Regions from separate parts of the Chryseomicrobium palamuruense genome, predicted to be linked through region 2. Evidence: riboswitches for the same ligand, from Rfam matches in the RefSeq annotation. Region 2 holds a riboswitch; the other holds the start of a gene.
What was found. Region 2 has a riboswitch for cobalamin ahead of ACFO0S_RS03280 (ABC transporter substrate-binding protein). Riboswitches for the same ligand answer to the same signal wherever they lie in the genome.

Region 1 (11,325 bases), 280 kb from region 2:
TTGCTGCGATTTTCAGTTTTGTTTATGGTTACTTACTCGGTGGATTTGCAGCCTTATCCCCTTGGTACGTCCTGTTGATGCTTGGCATACGTATCTTAAGCGGAGCTGTCATCGCCGGCTACGGAGGCCACTTAATTGTCAACGGACTATACGCAACAGGTTCATTACGCGGCTATGCGATTGCGCGTCAGAAACGTGATGCGCGTGCGTGAAGCCATTGTTTTTCAGAACGTTACCTTTGCGTATCCGGAAGAGGAAGAGAAACAAATTCTCGACCAGATCTCTTTCACCATCCATGCTGGGGAGAAGTGGCTGATTAAAGGGCCAAGTGGTTGCGGCAAGTCGACGTTGTTTTATTTAGTCAACGGGCTGTACCCAGATGTTTGTGATGGTATTGTTTCCGGAGAACGCACGCTGTTTGGTGAACCATACGCATCGTTTCTTCCAGGACAAGTCAGTCAGCAAATTGCCACGGTTTTTCAAGATCCGGACAGCCAGTTTTGTATGCCGACTGTAGAAGAAGAACTCGCGTTCACACTCGAGAACCGAAGTGTGCCACGAGACGAGATGGATGGAGAAATTACACGAGTACTAGAAGAAACAGGACTTACTGCCTTTCGGAACCGTGTCATTCAAACTCTATCTGGTGGAGAAAAACAACGGGTCGCGACAGCCTGTGCTCTTCTGATGAAACCTTCCATTTTCTTGCTTGATGAACCACTCGCGCATTTAGACCCCGTCACGGCGAGAGACTATGTAGAATGGTTTGGGGATCTTCAAAAGCGAAACGGCTGGACCGTTCTTGTGATTGATCATCAAGCAGACGTTTGGGGAGACTTTTTTGATGTGGTGTATGAACTGTCGAGTATCCATTCGTCAGAAAAGAGTAGAGAATCGTATAGACCTAAACCTATAACAACTCGTTTTGAATATACAGCTAGATTAGCGGCTCTCCCGATTGTAAAAGAAGCAGAAATTCACTTAGTGGGTGGGGAAATCACTGTACTTGCTGGTCCTAACGGCAGCGGGAAATCGACCTTGCTAAAAGCACTCGCCGGAATTATTCGATCTAGCGGTAGCCGTTCGATGGATGCCATCGGCTATGTACCGCAATCGCCTGAATTCTTATTCCTTACCCCTTCGGTTCGTGGAGAAGTACAGTTTGGCGGGGGAAAGAACACCGACTCTCTTCTTGCGCTGTTGCAACTTGAGTCGGTAGCGGATGCGAACCCTTTCGCCGTTAGCCAGGGACAGAAACGCCGGACAGCCGTTGCCGCTATGCTCAATGATGGTCACCCGGTTCTTCTTCTGGATGAACCGACAGCCGGGCAAGACTCCTTTGCGCTCTCTCAATTGGAATATGCCCTCAAAGTGGTGGCCGCTGAAGGAAATGCACTCCTCGTCGTCACACATGATATGGCATTTGCTAGTCGTATTGCGAACCATCTGTTGTTGATGAAGAACGGTGAAGTTCAAGGACCGTTTTGTCCGGACAAGGTATTTTCATCTCCTGACATACTTGAAGCCTACCGATTACTGGCTCCGAAAGGAAGTGACACAGATGCAAACCTGGCTACATCGTATGAATCCGTCCGTTAAAATGCTCGTCACATTTGTCGTCATTTTTGCACTCGCTTTCTACTTTGACCCGTGGACACCGCTTTATGTATTTATTGCTGTGCTGATTTTGCAACTTCTATTCGCACGCATCTCTTGGAAGCGGTGGTTCTTGCTCATGCTGCCGTTTGCTATCGGGGCTATTGGCTATTTCTGGACGACGTATGCCTTTGGGACAAGTGAGGACCGTCTAGCGACAGCCTTTTCTCTAAGTTTCCGGGTGCTGGCGTTCTCTTCCCTATCTCTGTTGTTTGTCTTAACCACATCACCGATGCTCTTTATCATGAGTTTGATGCAGCACCTAAGGCTGTCTCCGAAGCTTGCTTATAGTTTACTCGTCGGCTATCAGTTTTTACCGGTTCTAAAAGAGGAATTTATTCAGATTCGCCAAGTGCAACGTATGCGTCAAGGGGGCACCCATCAAAGTGCGATTAGTCGCTTACTTTCTTTGCGGACGGTTGCCATTCCTCTTCTCGCCGGCGCGGTACGAAAAGCCGAACGCACGGCTTTTGCTATGGAAGCCCGTGGATTCACAGGTACACGGGAGCGGACTTATTTTCATCAAGTACCATTTCGTCGTTTAGATATTTACCTTACCCTGTTTCTTCTTGTTGTTTTCGGTGGGTGCCTGTGGTTAGGCTCAACTCATTGATTCCCCTTTCCTACGTGGCTACAATGCAGTAAAAAAAGGCGGGAACATATGAATCTATCGAAGAAATGAGTAATGGTCGGCTTTGCCTTTGCGTTTGTCGCATTTGGCATCTACGTGGTCAATAAATAGTTGTAACAAAACCGCCTGGGATGGCGGTTTTTTTGTTCCCTAAATCTTTTTCGATATCCCATCAACTTTTTTGTTGTTTGCAAGGTACTATATGTGTAAGAGCAAGGGGGCTTCCAAATGGACCGGTCACAACTACATGAACTTTATCAAACCCATGCGCCTGATATGTTACGTATGGCAATTGCCATCACGGGACGCCGTGAGCTTGCAAAAGATGCGCTGCAGGAAACGTTTCTACGTGTCTACCGCTTTTCGGATACGTATGATTCGAACCAACCAATCAAGCCATGGCTCTATCGTATCCTCATCAATGAATGCAGGCGACTGCAGAAACAAGAAGCACGAAGCTATCCAACCGATAGTACCAAACTCGAACAGGCCACCCCTTCACGTGAACCCTACAGTGATGTGATGGATGCCGTATCCAAACTACCAGAGTCGTATCGCGTCCCCCTCCTCCTAAAATATATGGATGGATGGAAAGAACACGAGATTGCAGATATCTTATCACTCAATATCAACACGCTAAAATCGCGACTCGCAAAAGCGAGAGAGCTGATGCGCATCGCTTATGGGGAGGGCGTCTAAATGGAAAATTGGGAGAACGAATTGAAGAAACTACCGACGGAACAACACGACATAGAAGACGTATGGTCACGGATTGATCAAGAGATGCAACGAGACAAACGAAAGGAAAGGAGACGATTGATGATGCAACGCACGTGGATTGCCGGAGTAGCCGCCATGTTTATAGTGATTGGGGCCATCTTCTATTTTTCAATGAATGCCCAAGCACCAGAAGTCGCGACAGATTCAGGGCCTTCTGAATCTCCCAGTTCTTCTAATCAAGACTCCACAACGTCTACTGATGGAGATGATGAACTAACTAGAGGCGAACCTGGATATTTCGAGCAAGAGCTGAACAAATTGAGAGAGCGCTATCCAGATGAAAAAGAAGTCCCACTTCAAATCGAGGGAACGGAAGAGATGATTCCCATGGTTCGCGTCACGCCTGGAAACTTAGCCTATCTTCTCTATGTAGATGATGAACGTTATGATATTTCGTTCGATTCAAATGTAACCGATGAATCAACGGTATTTTTGAAAGCTCATAATCAATTGAGTGGCGATTACCCGGAGGTCGGCCTTCAAATCGATACGATTCCAGGAAAAAAACCGACAGAACTTGCTTCAGAAAAAGCGGCTTGGCTTGAAGAAAAGTACCCGGGTGCGACGATTGAATCCGAACCAGTGACCGAACCTGTTATTGGATACAAATTGCATGTGCGGGAAGGTGACGCCCCTTCGAGTGAAGTCACGACCATCTATGTACTTGATCAACAACATAATGAATCCTCTATAGTTGTTACACAAACCGTGTTCTTAGAAGCTCAAGAAGGTCACGGAGCTCGCTTCCATGCCATGCTCAAGACCCTTGAAGTTCTTCAGTAAGTGTTAGTGCTAGGAAATGCGGGAAGGAAGAAAGTAGAAAGGTGGTTGCCAACTGTGCGAAAAACCATTGCTTACGTCCTTTTCTTAACAGCTCTGATGATTGGCCTCATCTACTTTCTCTCTTCCGACTTTATGACACAGAAGCGAGGCGAACTCGTTTCCGACGAAGAAATCAATCCAAGTAAGCCTGCGACGGAACAAGAAGTCGTTTCACGTCCGGACTTGGATGAATACCCTGAGACAAAAGAAATGGCTATCGAACTAGAAGGTCAACAAGAAACGATTGATCTTGAGCGGATAACGGATGAAGGTCATACATTCGTGCTCTACATCGATAATGTTGATTTACGCGAGACCAAATAAAGACACATTCCCTAATGAAGTGGAATGTGTCTTTTTGTATTACAAATCATCAAAACCGTTATCCGCCACGTTGACTTTCACATATTGGCGCGATTTTTGTTCGAAGAAATCGGTCTTGCCTTGGTCGACCTCTTCATAGGCCTTAATCCATCGAAGTGGATTTTGACGGACCTGTGGATAGGGTTTTTCGGCCCCTAGTTGAGTGCATCGCACATTTGCCATAAACCGAATATACTCTTCTACATCATCTACATCTAAGCCTTCGATTTTCGATCCGATCACTTCATAGGCCCAATCGATTTCAAGTTCTGCCGCTTCTCGGAATGTTTTCGTCACTTGCTGTCGTCTGTCGTCTGTATCTAAATGTGGGTGTTCATCCAGTAAGGCTTGATAGATTTTCACGAACAGGTCGACATGCAATTGCTCATCTCGGTTGATGTAATTGATCATTGTGCTGGTGGCGACCATTTTTTGATGACGTGCCAAGTGATAAAAGTATGCAAATCCGGAATAGAAGAATAACCCTTCTAATATCACGTCATAGACAATGGCATCGGCCAAGCCCTCGACCGTCGGTTCCTCTGCAAACGAGTCATAGCCTGCCACCACAAAACGGTTCCGTGCTTTTAAGCTCTCTTCTGTCCTCCAGTAGTCGAAGACGCGCTTCTGCTCGGATTCGGTAACCAGGCTCGACAATACATAGGAATACGAGTGATTGTGAATCACTTCCTGCTGCGCAAGAATAATCATCAAGGCGGAAAGACTCGAATCGGTCAGGTAATCAGCGACCTTCCCCGCAAAATCGGTTTGCACACTATCGAGCAGCGCAAGAAGTCCAATGATTTTTAAAAACGACTCCCGCTCTGCTGTTGTCAGTTCCGGAAACTGGCGAATGTCTTGACTCATATTGATTTCAAAAGGCGTCCAAAAGTTGCCGAGCATCTTCTTGTATTTCGGGTATGCCCAGCGGAACCGGACATCATCCCAGTTTAAAATGTTGGATGACTCCCCGTTCACGATTCCTGTGGAACGGTTCGGAGCTTGTTCATCAAGTAACGCACGCTTCTTTACGGTCATACAGGTTCCTCCTTAACTTGAACACGAATCGCAGTCGATCAGTTCAATCGATGTCGACCGGACATAGTAGGTTGATTTCATTTTGTTTTTCCATGCGTCTATATGAAGCGCAAGAAGCTCTTTCGCTTGAATGGTGTTCTGCACATAAAAGTTTAGAGATATACTCTGGTCGATGTGTTTTTGACGAGCCGCATTCTGTTCGATGGTCCAGTGTTGATCAATGTAGTAAGCCGACTTGTAGTACCATGTCGTCTCTTCATTCAATTCCGGTGCCGTGACAGGAATCTTGTAATCCTTCTTCTCTTCGGAATAGCGTTTTTGGAAGATGGGATCGATGCTTGCTGTCGTACCCGCAATAATCGCTGTCGATGAATTCGGCGCGACGGCCATCAAGTATCCATTGCGAATGCCAGTCTCTGCAACTTGCTTCTGTAGCTTCTGCCAGCGTTCATCCATATACCCACGCTTCTCAAAATACGTTCCACTCTGCCAGTCAGACCCTTCAAAAAGAGGGTAGCTCCCACGTTCACTAGCTAACTCAGCAGAAGCCTGAATCGTCAGGAATGCAATTTGCTCATAAAGCGTGTCCGCCAACTGAACGGCCTCTTTCGATTCCCAGCGAATACCTTTCTTCGCCAACAAGTGGTGCCAACCGAACGTGCCAAGTCCAATGCCACGGTAACGGAAATTCGTCCGTTTCGCTTGTGGAATCGGCAGGTCATTGAGTTCGATCACGTTATCGAGCATACGGACTTGGATTGGAACCAATCGCTCGAGAACATCATCTGCAACGGCCCTCGCTAGATGAATGGAAGATAGATTGCAGACAACAAAATCTCCCGGACGGCGCTTGGTGATAATGACATCGTCTTCTATCTGTGTAGATTCAAACGTCGTAGCGGACATATTCTGCATGATTTCCGTGCATAGATTGCTGGAGTAAATCATTCCCGCATGCGCATTAGGATTTTGACGGTTCACTTCGTCTCGGTAGAAATGAAACGGAACCCCTGTCTCCAATTGACTCTTCATCACACGTTTCATGATTTCAATCGCCGGAATGACCTCGCGAGAAAGCGTCGGGTGTTCGACACACGCCTGGTAGCGGTCACGGAAGGTCCCTTTCCCTACTTGCTCATCATAGCTATCTTCTAGGGAGAACCCCATCACGGTGCGAACTTCGTGTGGATCAAAGAGATACCAATCTTCTCTGGCTTCTACTTTTTCCATGAACAGATCCGGAAGGCAAATACCCGTGAAGATATCGTGCGCACGAAGTCGCTCGTCTCCATTGTTCAAACGCAAGTCGAGGAAAGCTAAGATGTCTTTATGCCACGCATCGAGATAAACGGCGATAGCTCCTTGACGTTGTCCGAGTTGGTCCACGCTGACGGCTGTGTTGTTCAGTTGTTTGATCCACGGGACGACCCCACTTGACGCATTTTTAAATCCACGAATACTCGACCCACGACTTCGGACCTTTCCCATGTATACACCTATACCTCCACCGTATTTAGAGAGTGTCGCTACATCGGTGTTGCTGTCATAGATGCCTTGCAAGCTATCATCTACCGTATCGATAAAACAACTAGAGAGTTGCCCGTTCGGTTTTCCAGCGTTCGCAAGTGTTGGTGTGGCCACCGTCATGTAAAGGTTACTGAGTGCCCAGTAGGCTTCTTTTACCTTGTGAAGGCGATTGTCTTTCTCCTGTCGGTGTAGCGTCATGGCAATCATCAACCATCGTTCTTGCGGAAGTTCCACGATGTCGCGGTTAAAATCACGTGTCACGTAGCGGTCCACTAATGTCTTTAATCCAATGTATGTGAATAGTTGGTTCCGTGAACGGTCAAGCCACCCGCTCATTTCGGTGAGCTCTTGTTGACTGTAGCTCGACACCACATCTGGTTGATATAGACCTTTTGCAGCGAGCTTGTTGGCTTCTCTTCCGAACACGTCATGGACGCTTTCCACCGGAACGCCACGTTGTTTAGCTATTTGCTGATACAACTGATCCTCATAGAGGGCAGCTGCTACAAACGTGTAATGCGGATTCGCTTCATCGAGTAGACTCAAGGCCTCTAAAATCATTGCGTGTTGCCAGGCGTCCTCCGCGCCTTGTGGGTGACGAGCTTTCCATCGCTTCGACAATCGCCAGAAATCGTCTAATTGTTCAGGTGTAAACTGTGTGTGTAATCGTTCTTCACTGCGGAAGAGTGTGTGAGTCGCCATCAAGATTCCTCCTTTTGAGACACAAAAAAGCGACGGCTCCCCCTCTTCAGGGAAACCGCCGCTTGAAACGACGAAAAAACGCGTATGACCCAAGGGCCCTCTCGCGTTCCCTTCTCAATCCCCGAAGAAGGTGAAGCTCGTGCGAGAACAGGCAGGTCTACTGGCTTGTGCATCTTCCTTCTGCCGGGCCTTCCCACGTTCTCACGCAGTGGCTTGTTGTCGGCAGTCGTCCGCACTTACAGTTGCGGGGACAGCTCCAGCTTTTCACTGGATTCCCTATTAAACCATAGATATGGTACCTGTAACTCGCTAAATCACTAAATGTTGTGTACTTGAATTTATTAAACCATAGATCGTGTGAGAAAGGAAGTATTGACTTTTGACGATGGAGGGCGTGAGTGGGGAAGTTCTTGCTAGCAAGGGATTAGGTAGCTAGAAAGATTTTGGGTTGTGTGACTTCACGGGTAAGTTATTGTGCCACTAAGCGATTATGGGAAACTAAATTCTCCGTGTGCATCTTCAGATTGATATACTCATTAGAGAAACGAATGCGAGAGGAAGGATGGAAATGGTTGTTCGAAGATATGGGAACCGTGCGGACTGGAAACGAATTAAGAAAAGAAATTATATAGAGCAGAACATGGAGACAATGGATTTTAAGGGGCACGTATGTCTTATTGAAATGCAGGAAGTGATCCATCCTTTAGATATTCCGTATCCGAATCAAATCCTCCGGATTGTGGACAACGGGTACTCTTGGTTGCAGCACTTCCCGGCGGATGGTCACCATGCCGTAACAACAATGTTCAATGAAAACCACGATGTGATTCAAACCTATATCGATATTTGCCTCCAAAACGGCGTAGATGAGAACGGTCCATGGTGGGAAGACTTATACCTCGACCTAATTGTCTTCCCTTCTGGAGAGATTCTCTTACAAGATGAAGACGAGTTAGAAGAGGCCTTTACAACAGGTGTGATATCAAAAAGTCAATACACTCTAGCTTGGAACGAAGTAGAAAGATTGAGAACCGTTCTAGCAGATAACCAGTTAAAAATTATGGAACTAGCTCCTGTTCACCGGCGTTTGCTCTCTACTCACTGTCATCCAAACGATTCTAAGTGATGAAAATCAAGAAGACGCCTACTACTAAATTCACCCAGAGGGCTACTATTAAAACCTTTAGTAACTTCCGTACGCCGTTGTATTCTTTTTCTGTAAGCACTTCTTTTTCAAAAATTTTATAGACTCGTATATTTCCCCAAACGATAAAAATCGATACGATAAGAACTAGAATGCGTAATGATACGATAACTACAGACATGTGTCTTCCCTCTTCCATCTTGATAGTAAAACCCGCTCCCTGTAAAAGGAGCGGGCGAACGAGATTTTATAGAAACACAATAAACGCCAGCACAGCTGCAAGCACCATACGGTAAATCGCGAACGGCGTCAGCTTTATGCGCGCAATCAGCTTCAAGAAGAACTTGATCGAAATCAATGCGAAGACAAAAGCACTGACAAATCCGACGACGTAGAAACCTAAATGGCTCATATTGATTTCTTCCATGTTGGAAATCAATGACACAGCACTGGCACCGAACATGATCGGCACAGCCATGATGAATGTAAAGTCTGCCGCAGTCTTATGGTCAAGACCGAGGAGAACACCCCCAGAAATCGTAGCACCGGAGCGTGAAAATCCTGGCCATAAAGAAAGACACTGAATCAATCCGACTTTGAGCGCTTTTCCGTACGTCATCTCATCCAACGTAGTGACGCTTGGTTTTTTCGGTCCAAATTTATCCGCGATGATCATGAAGATGGCACCGACGAACAAACTGACGATGACCCATTCAATCGTGAAGAGATACGTATCAATTACATCTTCAAACAACAGCCCCAATACTCCTGCTGGTAAAATCCCGATAAACACGTGTGCTAGATTAAACCGACGTCCAGGTGCTGTACCTTCCATCTTATGAAGGCCTACAAGACTTAACAGGCGCTTCCAGAAAATGAAGACGACGGCTAGAATCGAGCCCAGTTGAATGACTACTTTAAATGTATTCGCCGACCCCTGGCCTAAAAAGTCTTTCGTTTGAAGCCATAAGTCATCCACAATGATCATGTGTCCTGTAGAGGAGACAGGCGCAAACTCCGTCATCCCTTCCACAAATCCAAGTAACAGTGCTTTTAATAATTCTATAATTTCCATATGTTCTCCTTATACCCGTTTCTGTTTCTTTTTCTTATTAGTAAACCAGATGAACCATCCAACAGCTACTACTACAATCAGCACATAAATAATATTGGAATAGATATCAAAATAGCCAACAAGACTATGCCAATTTTCACCGAGAGCTGCTCCAGCGGAAACCAGAATCGTATTCCAGATGACCGTACCAAGTGTCGTCAGTAATAAAAACAGGCTAAATCGCATATTCGACATCCCTGCGGGAATCGAAATAAGACTTCGTACCAGAGGCACCAGTCTGCCAAAAAACACTGCCCACGGGCCAATGCGGTCAAACCACGCATCTGCGCGACGAATGTCCTGTTTCGTCACACGTAACCAACGACCATGCTTCTCTACGATTTTCTCCAAGCGTTCCACATCTAATTGCAGACCGATGAAGTATAAAATCACTGCCCCTGCGACAGAACCAAGTGTTGCTACCGTGATTACTCCCACAATCGTCATCGACGTGGTCGTCGTCATAAAACCACCCAGCGTCAAAATAATCTCGGAAGGAATCGGAGGGAACACATTCTCAATCATAATTAATAAAAAAACGCCCCAGTAACCAAAGTCGCTGAGCCAGTCGGTAATCCATTGCTCCATAGGTAGCCGCCCTTACTTTTTAAATTCGCCATTCGAATACTTTCCCGAATTCACTTTATCTGAAACGTTTCTTATATATAAAGGTTCCAGGAAATAGTATAGCAGAAGGCAAGATGTATTACCTCTACATCTTAAGACCGATTTGAAAATCGGCTTTCCGCCCGTGTGGCGAAAACAAAAACCTCTCTATACTCAAAGTATACAAACAAGGAGGGAAACATGATGAAAAAATTTCTGTACGTTTTACTCGGCATTACCGGCGCCAGCGTCGTTCTTGCTAACCTAGGGTCGATTCTAGGGCTTGCCTTTTCCGCATTACTGGTTATCGGAGGACTTCACTACTTCCTTCAAAGCACTAAGACGTTTGGTAAAGTCTTTTGGGCAACCGTTGGAATCATCGGGTTACTGACAGCCATCTCCAACATTCCTGCATTTATCGGACTCGCGGCCATCGCATTGATCTGGTACGCGATTCGCAAATGGAACAACGAACCAGTCACACTTAAATCACCATCAAACGATCCATTCGAAAACTTCGAACGCGAATGGAACACACTGAACAAAAACTAAGGAGGAACCACTCATGACAAACGTATTTCAACGACTAGCCGAAACATTCGAACACGATGTGCGTCAACTATTCAACCGCCCATCTACACAAGCGTCATCATCTAATCGGACGGAATCACATCCCATCAAAGCATTGAATCAGTATATCCGCGAAGCCGAACAACGCACCGAGCACACCAAACGCTGGGTAGACCGTCAAGCTGAACTAAAAGCAAAGCTTGAAAAAGAACACCAAGAAGCGCAGAAGATGCTTGTGAAGCGAAAAGAACAATTTGAACTGGCACTCCTTACTAATGAACAGGATTTAATCGATTATGCCAAGATGGAAATCGATACGTATGAAAATCGTCTGCATGTAGTAGATGCCAGCATTCAACGTGCGGCGGAAGA
Region 2 (11,325 bases):
CCCATCCGCGACTTCGTACAAAGTCTTTCATCTCGGACGTTACATCGCTATGCCCATAAGTTGGATCGACTTGACGGTTGATCAGTGTGCGGTACCATCCAAATCCGGGATTCAACACGGCAGAAGAAACCACGCGGAGAGGCCGTTCAGAATGGTAGACGACAGTATTGTCCTCTATTTGTATATCTTCTTTGCGAATGGTTGTAGCCGTGTCCGCCGATTCTTTTGGAAGGAGCGTCATTTGCGGTTTCGGTTCGACCGGATGCGGCGCGACTTCTAAGAGCGTTTCATAGACGTGTTCTAGTTTCGCTTTTTCAATCACTTCATGCGGTTCCCCGCACGCATATACTTTCCCATCTTGCAGTAACAGCAATTGATCACAGTAAAGGGATGCGAGGTTGATATCGTGAAACACACTGACAACGGCGATACCTTCCGCTTGTACATACCCCCGAAGTGTATCAAGGAGTTGCTTTTGGTGCGCAATATCCAAGTGGTTCGTCGGTTCATCGAGTAAGAGTAATGGGGCTTTTTGAGCCAGCGCCTGCGCGACAAATACTCGCTGTTGTTCTCCACCTGATAGTGACGTGATTTCTTGTTCTGCATAGCGTGTCACTTGCGTTGTACGCATCGCCTCCACAACAGCCGCTTCGTCTTCATTTGACCAACTGGAGAACAGTCCGGATTGGTGCGGATAACGACCGAGCGCAACGACTTCTTTCACCGTCATCCCGAACGCTTGCGGATGCAGTTGAGGAAGCACCGCCATTACTTTTGCGAGTTGCTTCGCACGGTACGAAGCCAACTCTTTTCCTGCAATAGTCACCGTGCCCGCTTCCGGCTTCAAAATGCCACTTACGAGCTTCAGAAGAGTCGACTTCCCACTTCCGTTGGGACCAAGGACCCCAAGAATCTGTCCGGGAGCCAAATGAAAGGAGACGTCTTTCAAGATTGGAAACGTATACCCACCGCTGACGTTTTCGACATGTAGCATCTATCTCGCTCCTTTCGTTCGTTGGCGAAAGAAGATCCACGCAAAGACTGGGGCACCGAGTAGTGCCGTCATTACACCAATCGGCAGTTCTGTCGGTTCAATGATCGTCCGGGCGACCAGGTCACATAAAATAAGTAACGATGCGCCGTTGATCATACTGAGCGGCAACACATGTCGATTGTCCGCCCCAAACAAAAGCCGAGTCATGTGAGGAACGACGAGTCCAACAAACCCAATCGTACCTGATACGGCAACTGCTGCACCGGTTAACACCGACCCACCAATCAGGACTTCCTTTTTCACGAGGGCCACATTCACACCTAAGTGGTGCGCACGGTCTTCTCCGAGCTGAAGCGCGTTTAAATCACGCGCCCGGAACAAGAGCCAGCCTCCTGCAACAACAACGAAAGGCGCGATCATTTGGACATGGACCCACGTCCGCATAGCGACACTTCCAAGTAACCAACCAATAATTTGACGCAGTTCCTCTCCTGTCAGTGCAATCATTAAGGAAATCATCGCACCGAAAAAGGAACTCGTGATGATTCCCGTTAGAATGATCGTCTCCATACGTAGCGATTTATCCATCGCACGCGCAAATGTCAAGACGAGAAGAAGTGTCACCAGTGCCCCCACCATACTAAGAAGCGGGAGTGTAAACATGCCAACAAACGGAATCGATAATCCAAAAAATAAGGTAGCCACAGCACCGACCGAGGCACCGGAAGAAACACCTAAAGTGTAAGGGTCGGCGAGTGGGTTTTTCAAAAGTGCCTGGAAAGAGGCTCCTGCTACTGCTAACGCCGCTCCCACAAGGGCTGCCAGGAAGACGCGAGGCATCCGGATATTCCAGACAATCGTTGTAGCTGTTGTATCCTCGCTCCCTCCCCACAGTGTACTCAGTGGAATCTGGACAGCACCGATGGAGATGCCAAGCCAAAACGAGAGCGCGAGCAGCAAGAGCGATACAATCCAGCCGAGCGGTCTTTTAGTCATTCATGACTTCTGGGTACACTGCACGCGCAAGCTCTTGTAAAGCTTCTGCAAGACGTGGCCCCGGACGTGTCACGATGTCTTCATTTACTTGGACAACTGCGTCTTGCTGAACGGCTGTGATTTGATCAAAACCAGGACGCGCCTTAACAGCATCAACAGCATTTTCAATGTAATTATACGTCAATACGATGACGTCCGGGTTGCGAGATACAATCTCTTCCCCGTTCATCAGGAGCCAACCTTCTTGGTCCGCTACTAAGTTTTCCGCGTTAATACGGTCAAGCAGTTCCTGCATCAATGTCCCTTGTCCAGCCGTATAGATTTCAGGGTCGCCTGACGATTCGATAAACACGGTCTTCTTTGTTTCTACGGCTTCAAGTTGCGCCGTAATTTCCTCGACTTGGGCTTGCATGTCACTCACAATCGTTGCCGCTTCTTCCGCTTTGCCTGTTACAGCACCAATAGCTTCAATCGTGCCATAAGTATCTTCAAAGCTCATCGCATTGTCGACGACATAAATTGGTACACCAGCATCTATTAACGGCTGAAGGCCTGCTTCAGCAGTAGACCAGCTGGATTCATGTGCTAAAATCAAGTCCGGTTGAAGGGCCGTCATTTTTTCAATATTAAACTCAAACGCGCCAATCTTTTCTTTTGTCGTAGCTGCTTCCGGATAATTGTCGTAATCCGTCACGCCGACAACTTCTTCGTCTAGACCGAGCGCAAACAAGATTTCTGTATTACTTGGAATCATCGAAATAATCGAATCCGGAGCTTCTTCAATCGTCACTTCGTTACCTACACTGTCTGTCACGGTTAGTGGGAATGTGACTTCACTATCTCCTGATGCTACATCTTCTGATGCTACGTCTTCTGTCTCTGTTTCCGGAGTTTGTGTCTCCTGAGTTTCTTCGGTACATCCTGCCAATAGCATGACTGCGAGTAAACTGATTAACCACTTTTTCATTTCTGTACGCCTTCTTCCTCGATATAGTATGTAAAAAAACCCGCCTTCCCCTACAGGGAAAACGGGTAAAACTAGGTATAAACCGGCAAGAAAGCATAGAAATATCCGATTTTCCCCAACCCATCCTCGTAGGTTCACGGCGCATTCAACAAGGCAGGTTTCCTGGCTTACGACCGTGGTCGCTTACAGTGGCGGGACCGTGCTGGACTTTCACCAGCTTCCCTTTTACCTCAAGCAATCCGTTACTTGAGCACCTTGTTGTATTAAGTGTATCGTACTACATTTTCTCAGGAGCGGAAACCCCTAATAATTTTAATGCGTTTTCAAGTGTCTGGCGTGTCGCAGAAATTAATGCTAAACGAGCAGATGTTAATTCTGGCGCTTCCGGATCCAATACTTTGTTGGCATTATAGAAACTGTGGAAGTTTGCAGCCAGTTCTTGAATGTACGTCGCCACACGGTGTGGCGAGCGAAGTTTCGCTGCATCTGCCACCACTTGCGGGAAGTCGCCGATTTTTTTCATTAGGTCTTCTTCTTTTTCATCCGTCAGCAAGTTCAGGTGCTCGACAGTTGCCGAAACTCCTTGTTCGTCTGCTGCACGAAGAATCGAACAAATACGCGCGTGTGCGTACTGTGCGTAATACACAGGGTTTTCATTCGATTGAGAAACGGCGAGATCCAGGTCAAAGTCCATGTGGGAATCGCCTGAACGCATACCGAAGAAATAACGAACAGCATCTAAGCCCACTTCTTCTACTAATTCACGCATTGTCACGGCTTTTCCTGTCCGTTTACTCATCTTCATCTTTTCGCCGTCTTTATACAGCTGCACCATTTGGATGACGCTGACTTCTAATGTGTCGCGGTCATAACCCAATGCTTGGATTGCTGCTTTCATACGAGGGATGTAGCCGTGATGGTCAGCGCCCCAGATGTTGATCAGTTTTTCAAAACCACGGTTGATTTTGTCTTCATGATACGCAAGGTCCGGCGTCAAGTACGTGTAGCTGCCGTCCTGCTTGATCAGCACGCGGTCTTTGTCATCGCCAAACGTCGTTGAGCGGAACCAGGTCGCGCCTTCTTCTTCGTAGATGTGACCATTTGCACGTAACTTATCAAGTGCGACGTCAATTTTACCGTTCTCGTAAAGAGACGTTTCTGAGAACCATTCGTCGAAGTTCACGCGGAAGTCAGCCAGGTCCGTCTGTAATTTTTCAAGCTCTTTCTTCAAGCCAAACTGGCGGAAGAAGTCATAGCGCGCTTCGTCCGATAGAGATGTATATTTGTCGCCATCCGCTTCAACTAGAGCGTTTGCCATGTCGATGATATCTTGACCATGGTAGCCATCTTCTGGCATCTCTTTGTCTTGACCAAGTGCCTGGAAATATCGCGCTTCAAGAGATAGTGCCAAGTTGTGAATTTGGTTTCCGGCATCATTAATATAGTACTCGCGGCTCACGTCGTAGCCAGCAAAATCAAGGACGTTACATAACGAATCTCCGACAGAAGCCCCACGTGCGTGTCCTAAGTGAAGGTCGCCTGTTGGGTTGGCCGATACGAACTCGACTTGAACTTTCTCGCCTTCGCCTGCGTCACTACGTCCGTAGGCAGAACCTGCCGTGAACGCGGTGTTGACGACTTGTTGTAAGTAGTCTTTTTTTGTGCGGATGTTGATGAATCCAGGCCCTGCAATTTCCATAGAATCAATGGGTGTGCCTTCGGTTTGAAGGTTTGCCAAGATCTGTTCTGCGATAGCACGTGGATTTTGTTTCGCAATTTTGGTTAACTGCATTGCTACGTTTGTTGCGTAGTCACCGTTCTCTTTCACGCGAGGTGCTTCTAAATGAACCTCAACTTCTTGGTCGCCCGCGAGTCCGGTTGCGGCAACCGCTGCTTTTATTGCATCTTTAATGGATTGTTGTACTTGTTCAACAGCATTCATTCCGTTACCTCCGTATAGTGATAGTCGATAGTGTAATCGCCCATTTTTTGGTTGTCTTGATATAGGGAATATTCAATCAGGTCGTGTCCTTCTGTATGGACGATTCGATTCGTGAACACCTCGAGTGGCATCGTATGGCCATGCATCGTGTAATGTCCTTTTGTCTTACGACCGAGTTCGAATTCAATACGCATATCCGCGACGCCACGCCGTCGTATGAATCCTCCAGAGCCTTCAAACTTCACGAGTGTCTGGGTGACTTCTTCCGTGACTTCTTCAAAGCGAAGGAAGCGTTTTTGTTCTCTATGATACATCGTGCCGGAAGCACGTGTGCGATCTTGCGTCATTTTGGTACCGGGATGCTTGAAGGTTGACACAATCTTCAGCTGAATCGGAATCCCTGCCTGTTCGGTCATCTCAAGCCCTCTTTTCTTCTGTTTACTTTTTGTAGATAACCTTATAAGTATACGATTTTTTAAAGTGAATGTGAAGAGACGGTCATTCCGGAATTCAAAAAAGCGAAAAATCCGGAAGTGTACTCTTCGCTTTTCTAAATTGATGGCACAGGGGCATTCCCGTTTCGTACGCGCACACAGTTGCGACCACTCTGTTTGGCGATATATAGTTCGTTGTCTGCTGCTTTGTAGAGTTCTGTGAGCGTTTCTTTGTGGCGCGGGAAACCAGCTGCGCCAATACTGATGGTGATCGGTAGCAACAGGTCATCGGAAATGGTGAAGTCTTTTGAGGCAATCGCATGCCGAACCGCATCCAAATTTTCTTGTACCACATCTTCCGCTTCCCCCGGAAGCAGCACCGCAAACTCTTCGCTTCCAATACGTGCAGCCACTCCACCAAGACTCTTCATTTCTGCTTTCAAGCGCGATGCGAGTTGTTTCAGTACGAGATCTCCAACCGGATGACCATACTCATCGTTCACTTTTTTTGAAGAAATCGATATCTGCAACGGCCAAGTAAAACGGGGACTTGGTTTGTTGCCAGTCATAGAATAACTCTTGGAACTGTCGCGTTCCCACCCGTGTTCCTACTCGACGACCCTGGGTTCGACCGTGTCGCGAACCCACCCGCTTTCCTACCCCCGTTCCTACTCGGCGCCCCTGGGTCCAACCGGGTCGTCGCAGTGTCATCTCAGTAGGGTGTAGAAAAAGACAAGTGACCCAAATAGGCGGCTCATTGATACCAAAGGATGCGGTTATTGATACCAAAACCAACTCATCCTGAGGATTTCTAAAAGAATGAGAGTGATTTGGTCTCTTAATCGACCCAAACACGGGTTCCAATGATACCAAATGGGTGCTTGATTGATACCAAACAAGTGGAAATGGTCAATTCATGACGTCATGTGCTTCTTCTCAAAATATAAAAAGAGGGAGAGAATAGGAAACGCCCTATTCTCTCCCTCTATTCCATCCGTTTCTGGAGCAGGTCGCTCCACATCTCGGTGTAATCGAGTTGCGCAGGCTTGAAATCCATGCCAAATGCCATCGCGTCCATTGAGGCAAAGGGCGCCTCCCTGTCCACGCTGGCATTTGACAGAATTTCAGAACAGCCTGCTCCGCATCTAGATGGAATCAAGTTGCGAACGCTAGAAACCCCTTCACTAAGACGGGATCTCCAGAAAGGCAAACAGCGCCTCATTTGGTGCGCTCGGTTTTCACGATATTTCTGAACGAACGCCTTACGCATCTAGATCTAAATCTTACTTAACCCACCCTAACAACATTTCACGAATCAGCTTGGAAGCGGTGTTGACTGTTTGTTCGGACGAGTCGTAGATTGGTGCGACTTCGACAAGGTCGAATCCGACGACGTTGACTCCAGAGTTCGCGATTGCATGGATCGATGCCAGTAGTTCACGGCTCGTGATGCCGCCGCAGTCCACTGTTCCTGTTCCCGGCGCGTGCGCTGGGTCGAGTACGTCAATGTCAATTGTTACATAAACCGGACGTCCTTCAAGTTTTGGCAACACGTTTTTTAGTGGCTCTAACACTTCAAACTTCGCGATTTCCATTCCGTTTTCCTTTGCCCATTCGAACTCTTCTTTCATTCCGGAACGGATTCCGAATGAATAGACGTTGTGTGGCCCGATGTGCTCGGCAATCTTACGAATAGGTGTGGAGTGAGAAAGAGGCTCCCCCTCATACTCGACGCGTAGGTCCGTGTGTGCATCCATGTGAATGATGGCAAGGTCTTTGTGAACCGCTGCTACTTCTTTCATGACCGGCCAAGACACTAAGTGCTCGCCGCCCATTCCGACAGGCACTTTGCCGTCTTGTAAAAGTTGACGAATGAAGCCCCCAATCAATTCAAGGCTCTTTTCCGCGTTACCAAAAGGTAGTGGGATGTCTCCAGCGTCGAAATAATTCAGGTCGTCTAACTCGCGGTCCAGGTACGGGCTGTACTCTTCAAGACCAATTGATACTTCACGGATACGCTGCGGGCCAAAGCGTGAGCCCGGACGGTAACTGACGGTCCAGTCCATCGGCATGCCGTAAATTACCGCCTGCGCGTTCTCGTAATCCTGCTTACTTTTAATAAAGACGTTTCCACTATAGGCTTCATCAAATCTCATCTTATTCACCTGCTAAGTCCTTCACAAATTTCGGCAAGACGAAGGCGGCACTGTGAAGTTCTTTTGTGTAGTATTTTGTGTCGATGTCATGGAACTGTTCAGCAGGAACATCTAATGGATCATGTTTTTTCGATCCAATCGTGAAGCACCATAGACCTGACGGGTAGGTTGGGATGTTCGCTGTGTACAATTTTGTGATTGGGAAAATTTCCTTCACATCACTTTGTACTTGTTTGATGAGGTCCGCTTTGAACCACGGGTTGTCCGACTGTGCTACGAATAGACCGTCTTCCTTAAGAGCTTTGTGGATGCCCGCATAGAATCCTTTTGTAAATAAGTCTACAGCAGGTCCCATAGGTTCTGTTGAATCGACCATAATAACGTCGTATTCGTTTTCCGATTTCGCAATGTGCATGAAGCCGTCGCCAACGATAACTTCTACTCGTGGGTTGTCGAGTTCCCCAGCGATTTCCGGTAGATATTTCTTTGAGTACTCGATGACTTTTCCATCTATATCAACTAGCGTTGCTTTCTTCACTTTCGGGTGTTTCATTACTTCACGAATAACCCCACCGTCTCCTCCACCAACGACAAGTACGTTTTCTGGGTTCGGGTGTGTGAACAATGGCACATGTGCCACCATTTCGTGGTAAACGAATTCATCTTTTTGAGATGTCATGACCATGCCGTCAAGGAACAACATGTTGCCCCATTCTGCTGTTTCCGCCATCTCTAAGAATTGCCACTCCGTCTGTTCAACGTGCAACGTTTTATTTATCTTCATCGTAATTCCAAAGTTTTCAGTTTGCTTTTCTGTATACCAGTTTCCGCTCATTTATCTATCTCCTTCCATTAGTGAAAAAATAAAATACAGACAAACTATACAGGTTTTTTCAAAAAGTGCAACTGTTTTCCGTTTATTTCGCCTGTTCCATTTCCATACTAGAGGAAAGGGAGGGAAACGTCCATGAAACGTGCACACATCCGACGAAGAAAGAAACGAAAGTCCTGGTTTCGAAAAGGATTAATTATGTCCCTTTTCTTGCTCGGGATTGCAGGCGGAGGATTTGGAGTACTTCACGGGCATACTTTACTTATGGGACCTCCTATTCTCGCTGTCCCTACGGCAAATACGTACACGGACACGATGGAAAATCCGGTAGCTACACGGTACAGCGAAGAACGGCGCAAATGGATCACGCTCGATGACATGTCCCCGTACCTCCCGATGGCCGTTATCGCCATCGAAGATCAGGAATTTTATGACCATAACGGATTCGATTATACGCGGATTGCTGGAGCGGTGTTGGCTGACGTGAAAGCACGAAAAAAAGTGCAAGGCGCGAGCACCATTACCCAGCAATACGCTCGTACCTTATTTTTGACCAATGAAAAGACCTGGAGCCGCAAGATTAAAGAAGCGGTGTATGCCTACCGGATTGAACATGCGTATGACAAGAAAACGATTTTGGAAGGCTATTTGAATACCGTTTATTTCGGGCACGGAGCTTACGGCGTAGAAGCTGCAAGCCAGACGTACTACGGCAAGTCCGCAAGTGTATTGACCCTTGAAGAAGCGGCACAATTAGCTGCGATTCCAAAAGGCCCGAGTGTGTATTCTCCTTTTATTAACCCGGAAAAGGCGGAGGCTCGGAAACAACTTGTTCTTTCAGAAATGCGCAGTGATGGTAAGATTCCGGAAGAATTGTACATCCGCTCGAAAAATATACCGGTGACATTTTTGACGGATGCCCAAAAAGAAACGGCAGTGGCTCCTTATTATATGGAAGAGGCTCGGAAGGAAGCGGAGAAGATTCTCGACCGAAAAGGGCATCATCTTGAGATGGGTGGATTTACGATTGTAACAGCTCTTCGTCCTACCTATCAAGAAGCAGCCGAACAGGCGATTGCTCAGTGGATGCCGGTCTCCGAACTGCAAGTGGGATTTGTGAGCCAGGACGCGGATGGCCACTTTGTTACGGCGCAAGTAGGTGGACGTGATTTTTCAACAAGCCCTTTTAACCGGGTCACACAGGCAAAGCGTCAACCAGGTTCTGCGATTAAACCGTTGTTGTACGCCGCTGCACTTGAGAACAAATTTACGCCGCTTACCTTTTTAGATGTGGGAGCCACCAAGTTTCCCTATGACGACGGACGAAAGACGTATACACCGAAAAATGTGAACGGAAAGTTTGCTGACCATCCGATTTCGATGGCACAAGCTCTCGCCATCTCTGATAATATCTATGCCGTAAAAACGCTCGAGGAAATCGGGTATGCGTCTTTCCAGCGTGTGCTGGACCAATTCCATACGGGTGCGAAAGTGACACAGGCCCCTGCTTCTGCCTTAGGGACGAGTGAAATGTCTCTCCTTAATTTAACCAATGCATATACATCGATTCGGAATTTAGGCCACTATCAACCGGCGCGCTATGTGAAGCAGATTAAAGACCGAGACGGCACGGTCATTTATGATGCGATGGACGAGGTACCGAAATCAAAACAAGCCATTTCAGAAGCGCATGCATTCCAAGTGACGCATATGATGACCGGAGTCTTTGATTCCGTTTATAACGATTACTCTCCTGTCACAGGCTCCATGATTGCGCCGAAACTCGGACGGCAATACGCTGCGAAATCCGGGACGACATTGTCGGATCAGTATTTTATTGGCTTTAGCCCGGAAGTGACCGCAGGCGTCTGGAACGGCTTTGACGAAGGACGGCAAGTCGATACCGCGAATGCCGCGCACGTGACGAAACAAATCTGGGCAACGTTTATGGAAAGCGTGCATAAAGGAAAAGCTCGCACCGCCTTCAATGTTCCAAGTGGCGTCACTGGCGTCCTCGTCGACATCGAAACCGGCGGCCTCGCAAATGACGCCTGCCCGAATCAGCGCTACCTCTATGTCTCGCGTGCCAACGTCCCTACAAAATCTTGCACGGAGCTACGCGGAGAGAAAGTAGAAGCAGATATGAATAAGTGGCCTCTAAACCCCTTCGACTGGCTAGATTAGATGTGTGGGTGGGGTGGTGGGTGGGAACGTGGCACGGTCGGTGGCACGGTCGGTGGCACGGTCGGACCGTGGGTTCAACCCAGGGACATCGGGTGGGTTCGCGGGTAGGACAGCGGCACGGTCGGTGGCACGGTCGGACCGTGGGTTCAACCCAGGGACGTCGGGTGGGTTCGCGGGTAGGACAGCGGCACGGTCGGTGGCACGGTCGGACCGTGGGTCGAAATGCTGTTTCGCATCTAAAATAAATAAACCCCCGAATGGTTTCCGGCCATTCGGGGGTCTGACGCCTGCTTTTACGAGTGTGTACGGGTAATGCATACTGGTAAAAGAGCGTCGTGTCCCAGCATTACAGTTACGTAAGCTTTAACATCATTTTACTTTCTTTACGCGTGAAATTCAACCGGATTTGAAATTGTCACAGTTTAGTCAGAAGTTGCGAGCGCTTCTTTTAACTCATCCGGACTACGCTCCCATATCATAGGGTCATGCGATTGAAGGAAATCTCGCAAGATCACCTTGGAACGCTCATCCAAATTTTCTAGTAAGAATTTGCGTTTCATGGACTTGTCCATACGATTGACGTGATCAGCTAAAAGCTTGTACCCTCGACGTTTTTCACGATTGATAACCATTTCGCATGAAGCCATTCCTGCGTAGTATGGACCTTCCGGAAGTTGATCAATTGTGACCCAAACGAGCCAGTAGGGTTTTCCACCTGCGGAGTCTTCTCGGTTCGTCGTAAACTTGATTCCGCGTTCCGTATCGCTTCGTGCATGCATCGCGCCAATTTCAACACGGGCTACCCCTTCTTCCACATCTA

Region 1: it holds a riboswitch for cobalamin, as region 2 does, so the genes downstream of both, ACFO0S_RS01705 (ribonucleoside-diphosphate reductase subunit alpha) here and ACFO0S_RS03280 (ABC transporter substrate-binding protein) in region 2, are expected to answer to the same signal.

Annotation. Positions count from the first base shown of each region.
Region 1 covers NZ_JBHSEF010000009.1:62,028-73,352, reverse strand. Annotated here, with positions in the region: gene ACFO0S_RS01740 (ECF transporter S component) at 1-212, shown strand, start outside; gene ACFO0S_RS01735 (ABC transporter ATP-binding protein) at 136-1,599, shown strand; gene ACFO0S_RS01730 (energy-coupling factor transporter transmembrane component T family protein) at 1,562-2,269, shown strand; gene ACFO0S_RS01725 (RNA polymerase sigma factor) at 2,516-2,986, shown strand; gene ACFO0S_RS01720 (hypothetical protein) at 2,987-3,850, shown strand; gene ACFO0S_RS01715 (hypothetical protein) at 3,905-4,213, shown strand; gene ACFO0S_RS01710 (ribonucleotide-diphosphate reductase subunit beta) at 4,253-5,290, opposite strand; gene ACFO0S_RS01705 (ribonucleoside-diphosphate reductase subunit alpha) at 5,303-7,519, opposite strand; cobalamin riboswitch at 7,654-7,837, opposite strand; gene ACFO0S_RS01700 (ribonuclease FAU-1 family protein) at 8,088-8,645, shown strand; gene ACFO0S_RS01695 (hypothetical protein) at 8,638-8,844, opposite strand; gene ACFO0S_RS01690 (undecaprenyl-diphosphate phosphatase) at 8,911-9,738, opposite strand; gene ACFO0S_RS01685 (DedA family protein) at 9,748-10,365, opposite strand; gene ACFO0S_RS01680 (lmo0954 family membrane protein) at 10,585-10,935, shown strand; gene ACFO0S_RS01675 (PspA/IM30 family protein) at 10,949-11,325, shown strand, end outside.
Region 2 covers NZ_JBHSEF010000009.1:346,076-357,400, reverse strand. Annotated here, with positions in the region: gene ACFO0S_RS03290 (adenosylcobinamide amidohydrolase) at 1-994, opposite strand, end outside; gene ACFO0S_RS03285 (FecCD family ABC transporter permease) at 995-1,990, opposite strand; gene ACFO0S_RS03280 (ABC transporter substrate-binding protein) at 1,983-2,957, opposite strand; cobalamin riboswitch at 3,093-3,230, opposite strand; gene argS (arginine--tRNA ligase) at 3,235-4,899, opposite strand; gene ACFO0S_RS03270 (YwiB family protein) at 4,896-5,315, opposite strand; gene ACFO0S_RS03265 (GGDEF domain-containing protein) at 5,450-5,902, opposite strand; gene speB (agmatinase) at 6,617-7,489, opposite strand; gene speE (polyamine aminopropyltransferase) at 7,491-8,324, opposite strand; gene ACFO0S_RS03250 (transglycosylase domain-containing protein) at 8,457-10,505, shown strand; gene ACFO0S_RS03245 (hypothetical protein) at 10,497-10,823, opposite strand; gene ACFO0S_RS03240 (YwhD family protein) at 10,928-11,325, opposite strand, start outside.